Regions from separate parts of the Metabacillus sp. YM-086 genome, predicted to be linked through region 3. Evidence: riboswitches for the same ligand, from Rfam matches in the RefSeq annotation. Region 3 holds a riboswitch; each other region holds the start of a gene.
What was found. Region 3 has a riboswitch for cyclic di-GMP ahead of ACEWK1_RS24955 (hypothetical protein). Riboswitches for the same ligand answer to the same signal wherever they lie in the genome.
Positions count from the first base shown of each region.

Region 1: another riboswitch for cyclic di-GMP. It lies ahead of ACEWK1_RS20005 (DUF3892 domain-containing protein); the one in region 3 lies ahead of ACEWK1_RS24955 (hypothetical protein).
Region 2: another riboswitch for cyclic di-GMP. It lies ahead of ACEWK1_RS06790 (nuclease-related domain-containing protein); the one in region 3 lies ahead of ACEWK1_RS24955 (hypothetical protein).
Region 4: another riboswitch for cyclic di-GMP. It lies ahead of ACEWK1_RS09860 (amidase); the one in region 3 lies ahead of ACEWK1_RS24955 (hypothetical protein).

Region 1 is NZ_JBLUOI010000056.1:29,426-31,631, forward strand. It holds gene ACEWK1_RS20000 (DUF1801 domain-containing protein) at 1-96, opposite strand, end outside; gene ACEWK1_RS20005 (DUF3892 domain-containing protein) at 269-1,018, opposite strand; cyclic di-GMP riboswitch class I at 1,104-1,186, opposite strand; gene ACEWK1_RS20010 (nuclease-related domain-containing protein) at 1,309-2,154, opposite strand.
Region 2 is NZ_JBLUOI010000010.1:84,776-86,981, reverse strand. It holds gene ACEWK1_RS06805 (hypothetical protein) at 1-354, shown strand, start outside; partial or broken gene ACEWK1_RS06800 (PIN domain-containing protein) at 370-705, shown strand; gene ACEWK1_RS06795 (hypothetical protein) at 698-922, shown strand; cyclic di-GMP riboswitch class I at 1,128-1,220, shown strand; gene ACEWK1_RS06790 (nuclease-related domain-containing protein) at 1,299-2,003, shown strand; gene ACEWK1_RS06785 (hypothetical protein) at 2,019-2,206, shown strand, end outside.
Region 3 is NZ_JBLUOI010000102.1:1,018-3,223, forward strand. It holds partial or broken gene ACEWK1_RS24950 (hypothetical protein) at 1-168, opposite strand, end outside; gene ACEWK1_RS24955 (hypothetical protein) at 1,016-1,336, opposite strand; cyclic di-GMP riboswitch class I at 1,402-1,486, opposite strand; gene ACEWK1_RS24960 (helix-turn-helix transcriptional regulator) at 2,005-2,206, opposite strand, start outside.
Region 4 is NZ_JBLUOI010000017.1:20,825-23,030, reverse strand. It holds gene ACEWK1_RS09860 (amidase) at 65-955, opposite strand; cyclic di-GMP riboswitch class I at 997-1,086, opposite strand; gene ACEWK1_RS09855 (flagellar hook-basal body protein) at 1,289-2,122, shown strand; gene ACEWK1_RS09850 (flagellar hook-basal body protein) at 2,139-2,206, shown strand, end outside.

The DNA.
Region 1 (2,206 bases), on a different contig from region 3:
TTGAACAATCTCACGTAGCTTCACAAACTCTTCCTTCCACTTTTTCGCGGCAGTTAAAAATTCATCAACTTTTGGATTTAAATTTGTATTGTTCATTTAGGTATACCCCATTTTAATTTTTCGGTAAGTAAAACGGCTAGAATTTCTCACTTTTGAATTTATAACAACACTTCTATTATATCAAGAAAATAGATAAAATACGGTTGGGATCGCTCTTTTCCTGTAGTAACATAAAAAACGAGACTAAAGAATTAGCCTCGCAATTGAACTATGAATTTAAATTATTAGTAGGATTTCCATCCGCATCAGTACGTACATAACCTCCACCCTCTTCTTCACTCAAGTGGACGGAAGTATTCCCATCTCCATCTCTCCAATAACCATCAATCCATACCCCATCACGCCAATGCCCCTCTACGTAATGAGGTTGAACATGGTGAGTTCCAGGCTGTTCTGATGTTTCTATTGAAGAAGCTGCTTCTGCCTGAGCCACATGAGGTTGGACTTGATGCACATTTGATGCTCCTTCTGTCCCTGCATTTGCTACATTTTGATGATCGTTAACTTGTTCAGCACCATCCGCTCCATCAACTAAATCGATCACCCCAACAGCAAGTGTCCCGATCGCCACTGTTTTTCCGATATCTCGAATTCCTTGCTTTACTTTTATGTCATCTCCTTCTTTAATTCCTTCATATGTAGATTTTCCACTATGATAGGTATTTTTTGCAGTTTGATAGACACCCTTTGCTGTTCTACCTATCGAATCCGCCATATCGTTTAATCCTTGATCCTTTTTATGTTTATCTTCTTGAATCAAACCTGTTGCCGTATTCCAAGCACCATCTGCAACTTGCCCAACCGTATCACCAGCAAATTCGGAAGCTTTTTTAACCCCACCTCCTACTTCTTTAATAAACTTACTACCTGTTACATCTCCAACAACATTAACTGCCCCACCAATCACAGTTCCTGTTGCTTTACCTGCGAATTTACCAACATCTCTTAAAAATCCCATTAAAGTGTTCCTCCTCTATCTTATAAAAGCGAAAAAAGACCCACCCAAATAGGTGGATCATACCGACGTATCATTCTCCATCTTTTTAGGCGACTCGGCCACCATAGCATTTGCTTTAGGCCCGTAGTTTTGCGTCCCTACTTTTCAATAGGTTTGCCATTATCTAATGATATATATGTTATAGGATAATTTTACTATATAATAGGCGGTTTTTAAATAAGAATTTGATAACATATGTTTGTAATAGAAATAGTTTAATAGAACTTAAATTTTTGTCTAAAAACAATCCTTTAACCTATGCTTTTTTGATGCTCAAAGCAATATATTTTCCCACCAAACTTCTTATTCGACAGACAAAATGACTGTACCTTCTCAGAGACAGGTTTATTACATATACAGCACTTTGCATGTTGGTTTTGAACTAGGCTCTTTTCATCTAAGTTACCTTTTTCTAGCTTTAACGATTGTACATGCTGCTCTCTAATTGAATGATCTATTATATTTGCTTCAACTATGGCTTTATAAATATAATCCATATCATGTTCGTTTAAAATAGGCTCTTTATTATGTATTTTAAGTACGGACACTTTCCTATGGATATAATCAGATAATTCAACATCATATACGATTAATTCATTAGAACCTATTTTTCTGAAATCTAAATCGTCGATTTTGAACGTGCACCGTTTTGTAAATGACACCATTGAAATAAATTGATTATGATACTTTTCATCAATTTGATTTTTAATCGCTTGAATATGACCATAGTTTTGAATAAATGGGTTCATCATTTTAAACTTTCCATTTACAGACCATGTTTTTCTTTCTTTACCACCATAAATCGTTCCTTGATAGTTCTTTGTTTCGATAACAAAGATTCCATAGGGTGTGATGACAATATGATCAATCTGAGAATAACCAGATTTAGCTTTTTCATTTTTTATCATAATATCAGTTAAATGCCTATATTCTTTAGGAAGCTGGGCTAACTGTATATCGATTTTGTATTCCCCAATCTCTCCTTTCCTAGCTGCGACCTTTTCATTGTGTTTGTTCTGTGAAGTTGTTGATTTAACTTCTGATTTTTGTTTGGTCTCTTGTTTATTCTTTTTAAATAAGTTTGATAAAAGTTTCATGCTTATCACCTCTGAACTAATCATTAATTTGTAAATGATGGAAAAAAATAGA
Region 2 (2,206 bases), on a different contig from region 3:
TTCAGAAGAGAAGTAGAAAAGGTCGTAACGAAGAAAGATCAGTTAATAGCATTAAATGAAGTTAAAGAAAAGGAATTACAAGAAATGAAGAAAGAATTCATATGGAAGAAAAAAGCAGTCACAACGGACTTGTATATTCACAATAAAGAATTAGAAGGCTTAGAAAAAACATTAAAACCTAAAAGACGGCTGGCCAATTCTCTCATATTAAACACAATTATTTTGAAAGAGTTAGACAGATGTAAAGAAAATGACTATGAAATTGCGATCGATTCAAATGTATTTATGAAATTAAACAATGATTTATGTGACATCATCAAAAAATACAAAGTAGTCATAAGCCCTATTGTTTGAGATGAATGGAACGGATTAAAGAAAAATGAAGACCGAAATATTAGGGCAGCTGCTGCAAGAGCAAGTGATTTGTTCGATTATATGGTTAGCATAGGGAATGCAAGAGAAATTACGATGACTGAGGAACAGATCATTCAATTTAAAAAGGGTCTCACGATTAAGCTGACAAAAAAAGAAAATGATGATCGCATTATCGAGCATTATGCGTATGAAATGGAACATGGCAATTCTTCTATCATTGTAGCTTCAGATGATACAAACTTCGTAACGTCATCAAGATTAGCAGGACTAAAGGTAATGGAAATAAAAATACCACAATATTCATCAAATTGGAGTGAGTTAATTGCATAGTAGAAAAATGGAACGTGTAAGTGCGATGGGAATGTACGTATTTTCTTTCATGTTATTTCTATTAAGCGTCATAAACATGGCGTCATTTCTGGAACTAGGGTACGTGGCAATTCATATGGATGTTTACTTTTGTTTTGTTGGTGCAACAATTGCCATCTCATTATTATTTTATAGTGAAATAACATTTAGGCTTTTAAAAGGGATGAAAAAAATATAGGAATAGGTGTAGAAGTAGTCTTTCAAGTGAAAAGGAGCTCTTACGTCAGAAGCTATCAGTCAAATAATAGTAAAAACTTTTTTTGGAAAAAATGATATTTATCTGGAAAAACACTAAAAAAGACCTTATAATCAACATGACTAAATAACTATAAAATAACTTTCATTATGAAAATAGTAATGGTTCAATGACGATAATTGAATAGCTTTATTTTTGGCAAACTTTCCGAAAGGGTAGGACGCAAAGCCACGAGTCTAATATTCTATTAAATTAGAATGATGATCGTCGGGCTACCGATACACGAACTGTATTGTTACGACTACTGGCCGAAATATGTCTAGTAGTCTTTTTTATTTTAAAAAGGAGAAGTGAAGAGATGGCAACGATACATAAAGGCAGCAATGCTTTATCAAAGAAGGCAAACACATATTTAACCCTAGGTATCCTGTTTTGGATTCCACCAATAGCTTACTTCATTGCATTTTTCCAAGGCTTTCACTTTAATGGTATTTTTCATCTATTACCTATTGTACCGGGTTGGATTGGTGCCTACTTTTGGAGGAAATATTCAACATTGCGTGCTGGAATAAGTGGAGAAGAGCGTACAACAGAAATCCTGGCCAATCTCCCGGAAGGCTATGAGGTCTATAGTTCTGTTCAGCTTTCTACTGAGGAAGGAAGGGCTGAGCTTGATCATGTCATTATTGGGAAAAATGGAGTTTTTGTTGTTGAAGTGAAAAATCATAATGGAACCATTGCAGGTAATGAAGAAGACAGATCATGGACTCAACATAAGGTAGGGCGCAAAGGCGGAGAGTACTCAAAGGAAATGAGAAATCCAGTAAAACAGGTAAGACGTCAGGTTCATATCTTATCAAAGCATTTATCAAAAAATGGTATTAAAGTTTGGGTAGAAGGAAGTGTATTCTTCTCAAACCCTCAAGTAGAGGTATATGTAGAAACAAAGAAAACACCAGTTTTTACTTCATCATATGACCTACATGAATTCCTAACGAACTACAAACCAAGATACAACATAAAAGAAGCTGAATTAGAAACAGTGAAAAAACTTGTGAGCTAATATGGAGGAATTGATATGAAAATGAAACTAGTATTAGGTAGCTTATTTATTGCAGGAGCATTGGCAGGATGCTCGCAAAATGAGGAAGCAGCAAAAACAGAAGAAGAAATTCGTGAGGAAGTAAAAGCAGAGCTAGAGCAAGAAATGAAAGATGACTTAAAAGAAACATTGAAGGAAGAAATAAAGGCTGAATTAACGGAAAC
Region 3 (2,206 bases):
CTCAGCAGCAACTAATAATGGCTTGAAAATAAAAGCAAAGAATAAGGACAAAACAAACATATACAAGTAATAATTCTTATTGTGTTTTAAGATCAATTGATACCAAAGTATATAAGTAACTGGTACAAATGATACGTCTAACGTAAAGCTTGCAGGGAGAATCGGAAGAACTTTATATGGGTAAAACCAATATGCTTTGCTTGCACCAAATACATCAACATAGGTAAAAAAACATGAACGTTATAACCATAGAAACACAATAATAAGGCTTTTCTTTTATTTATAAAAATTAAAAGAAAAATTAACGGGATAATTAATAATGCTAAAACAACCCAGAATTGCCAATGACTAAATGACGAGTAATCTTGCCAATAGTTTAACCATTCTTTTGAATGAAGTAAGTCTATTTTCTGTAATTCATCAATTTTATTCTGTTATTGTTTATCCATAGTAAAAATCTCCTCAACAATTTATGAAGTTATTTTTACCAAATCTGATAAATACAACTCATAAATTTTGAATAGTTAATCTTATATTGTCTAAACACAGAAAAAGGCTATTACCCATCGTTCGAATAATAGCCCTAAAGGAGAAAAAAGTTTGTAATAAGTCACTCTTCCAAGGTGACATACTACGATGAATATTGAAGATGATACTCATTAAAAGTATATTCAACATATTTTATTTTGAGATGGACAGTGGACTAGTCGACAATCGAATTAAATAACTTACTCTTTGCTACTTTGTTAGTTATTAAAAATAATAATATGGCAAGTTGCAAAACAGTAAAGTCAAGTTTGGAAAGTTTACTTAAAAATAGAAACATCACTTTTCAACTTAAACCTTTTTCCCTTCTGGGGGAAAAATTTGCTTTGAACAACATATATTTAGTATTTACAATAATAGGGCTATAATCCTTATTATTTTTTTAGGAATAAACTTAACAAGCTTTAATCTTGACCTTTATAAGAAACAATAGCTTATTCTCGAAGGTTCAGTATTAAAGGATAAGCACTTAATTTACACTTGTTCTATTTATTGACATGTTGTTTATGTCATTCTTTGCCTTTTCGTAGTCTACTACTGTAAGATGTATCATAAAGTTAATAACGTTGTCATACTCTCCACGTTTACGAAACTCATAGAAAATAATAGGTCTTTCGTGTTTTAAAATTGTAATAAATGAAACTAGACAAAGTTCGGATTTTGGACTTTTAATTCTAAGAAACTGTTTTAAAAAATTCAAAAAGTAAAACGTTGAATCTTTGTTATCCGGGTAAATAGTTAACAATTGATTGAATTTTTTTATTGCCAATTGTATTTCAGTACGTTTCATTATATCCCCTCCATTTAATAAAAAGGGGTTACCAATAGATATTCAATTAAGCTTAAGCTATTTATCTTGGCAACCCGACTGTCATAGTCATAAGACTTTAGACTCGTGGCTTTGCGTCCTTACCTTTCGGCAAGTTTGCCTTTTTCAACCATACATTGGATTTTAAAGACTTTTATACTATATTTCAACAAAAATCTACAAATAAATAATTTCTAATTTACTATTATTGCATCACAGATAATCTACCAAGTGTCAGAATTCGGAATAAAAATCGTGAATTTATTAATTAGCTCAATAGAAGAAGTCAAAGAAAATCCTTTACGTGGAATAAGTTCAAGCTATTTTTCAATAAGTACTCACTGCCTTCACCTAGTATTAAAGTATATATTATATATTTATGAATTTAGATAAGAGATGAATGATAACTGAGAGGATCCGTGTGCATTAATAGTGCCAAGCACGGTTCTATGAGGGGGTGGAGCACAATTAACCGTAAGGTAGAAAGGCTCAACTCTAATCGACAATCTTTACGGTAGAGTCTTTCTATATAAAAATGGACAATTGTGTTCAATTAACCATAGGGTCTTGGCTGATTAAAATAGGCTAGTCATATATGATGACTAACCTTTACTTTATCCATTTATATCTCATGAATAAATTTTACTATTTTAAAATTTAAACGAAGGTAAAGTTAACTCATGAAAGTGAGTGAACAAAAACTGACTCTCTAAATGACCGTGGTATAATTCAAGTGCTGTCATTGCCTCACTTTCTATTGCCTTAATTCTACAGATTTCATAAAGAATATCGGCTTTCAAAAGACCTTCATAGTCATTTTCCAAAAGATCCAAAGCATTGTAAAATAGAGAA
Region 4 (2,206 bases), on a different contig from region 3:
CCCATAAAACCCCACAAAAAAAGCATGAACCCACCTAAGTGAATCCACGCCCAAATCCAAATCCCTACTCCAACTCCATCCAACTACCAACATGATGCACAGCAAACCCACCAAAACTTGAATAATCCTGGTATTGATCTAAAACAAGTCCTAACTGATTATTCATTTCCGCCTGACCTTCTTCAAAAAACGTAAAAAATCCGTCACTACTACCAAGATTCATCGTTTCAACTGCGATCGTTACATCTTTATTAAGCAACACAGCCAGATCCATCTCATATTTCACTAATTCAATAATGCCATTCGGGCCAACGGCTTTGTCGCGGTAGGCCATAATGGTCACTTCATCTGTATTTTTCAACGCCCATTCGGCTAGGTTTCCTTTTCCGTGCTTGTTACGGAAATTCATTTCATCAAACCAAAACGGAATGTCAACAGCGAGGCTGATATCTAATGCTGATGCGGTATTAGCGGCAGCTAAAATGGCTCCCTGGTATTTCAGAACAGCAGCACCATAGTTTGTTGTCCATTGCTCTGTTAAATATGGCTCAATATCAAGGTGAATTCCGGCGAACTTCTCACCAGCAGCTGCCCCGTTTTGATATCCACTAACCCAATTTGAAAAGTTCAAAAATGCTTTATTGTTAACACCCCAATTTGGTGCTCCATCTAACGCGTAAACATCCATACCTAGCTTTGCAGCTTCACTAATAAAAGTGTGATAGTAGGCAACATCAATACTACGGTCAATCTGCAAAAACACATGTGATACTTGCTTTGCTTCTAAAAACTGCAATGTAGCTTCACGGTCATACACAATTTTACTCGTATCCCAGAGCCATGTTGAATAATCTGGGGCACCCTCAGCTTGTGCTTTATGATTCAAAGCTAGACCTCCTAGTTGAGATCCTAATAAGAATAGTAATGTCAGAAGTACAACCTTCATTTTCATCATTTGCCTCTCCTTTTCATAAGCCCCATGGCCCAAAAAAGGAGCCTGGCAGCTTGGCAGCCGTACAATGTTCTCCATTGGGTAGGCCCATAGCTTTGCGTCCTTGCTTTTCAACAAGTTTGCCTTTTTCAGATTTTTCTTAAGTATAAGGGCTTGTCCGGTAAAAAGATATAGGAGTGGTTTCCTATCATTATTTTTCCCCTAAAATATAACAGGTAATTTCTGAAAAAATGTAATGAGAAAACAGCAAATGTCCTTTATAATAAATGATAGGGAATTCTGTCGAAAAGAATTCATTTGTACGGTAACAACTATGTGACTAAGGTGGGTGTACAGATGTTAAGAGGTTTATATACAGCAACAGCGGGAATGCTTGCACAGCAAAGACGTACTGAAATGCTTTCAAATAATATGGCAAATGCCAATACAGCGGGTTATAAAGCGGATCAAGCAAGTGTCCGCGCATTTCCCGAAATGCTTTTAAATAGATTGGAAAATAAATCAGTACCAACAACAAATGGTTCAAGCTTTGGTCAAATCACACCAATTGGTTCGATTAACACAGGTGCTTATGTTCAAGAACTACAAAGTACTTTTTCACAAGGTGGTCTTAAAGAGACTGGATTGTACTCAGATGTAGCTCTTTTAGAAGAGATTATTCCCTTAAATGCAGAAACAAATGTAAAAGGTGCTTTGTTTTTTGCGGTTCAAAATCAAGCGGGAGAAGAGCGCTATACTCGTAATGGCCATTTCACACGGGATAATAACGGGATCCTTCTTTCTGGTGGGAATCCGGTTTTATCTACAACTGGGCAGCCAATCTCCATTCAGTCTAGTGAATTCCAGGTAACGCCTGATGGCGAAGTGATTGCGGATGGAGAGTTCGTAGCGCAAATTGATGTTCGTTTTGAAGCGGATGTTCGTAACCTTGTAAAAGAAGGTAATGGTTTATACCGCACATTTAATAATGAAGAACTGCCAACAGCCGTAAACAACGAAAACATTCAATATAATCTAAGACAAAATTACTTAGAAACTTCAACAGTAGATGTTGGGCGTACGTATACAGATATGATGACAGCGTACCGTTCGTTTGAAGCCAATCAAAAGGTATTGCAAGCTTATGATAAAAGTATGGACAAGGCCGCGAACGAAATCGGCCGCATATAATAGGGGGTACTAGTAAATGCTACGCTCAATGATAACAGCGACGAATACGATGAGTCAGCTTCAAAAGCAGCTTGATCAAATCGG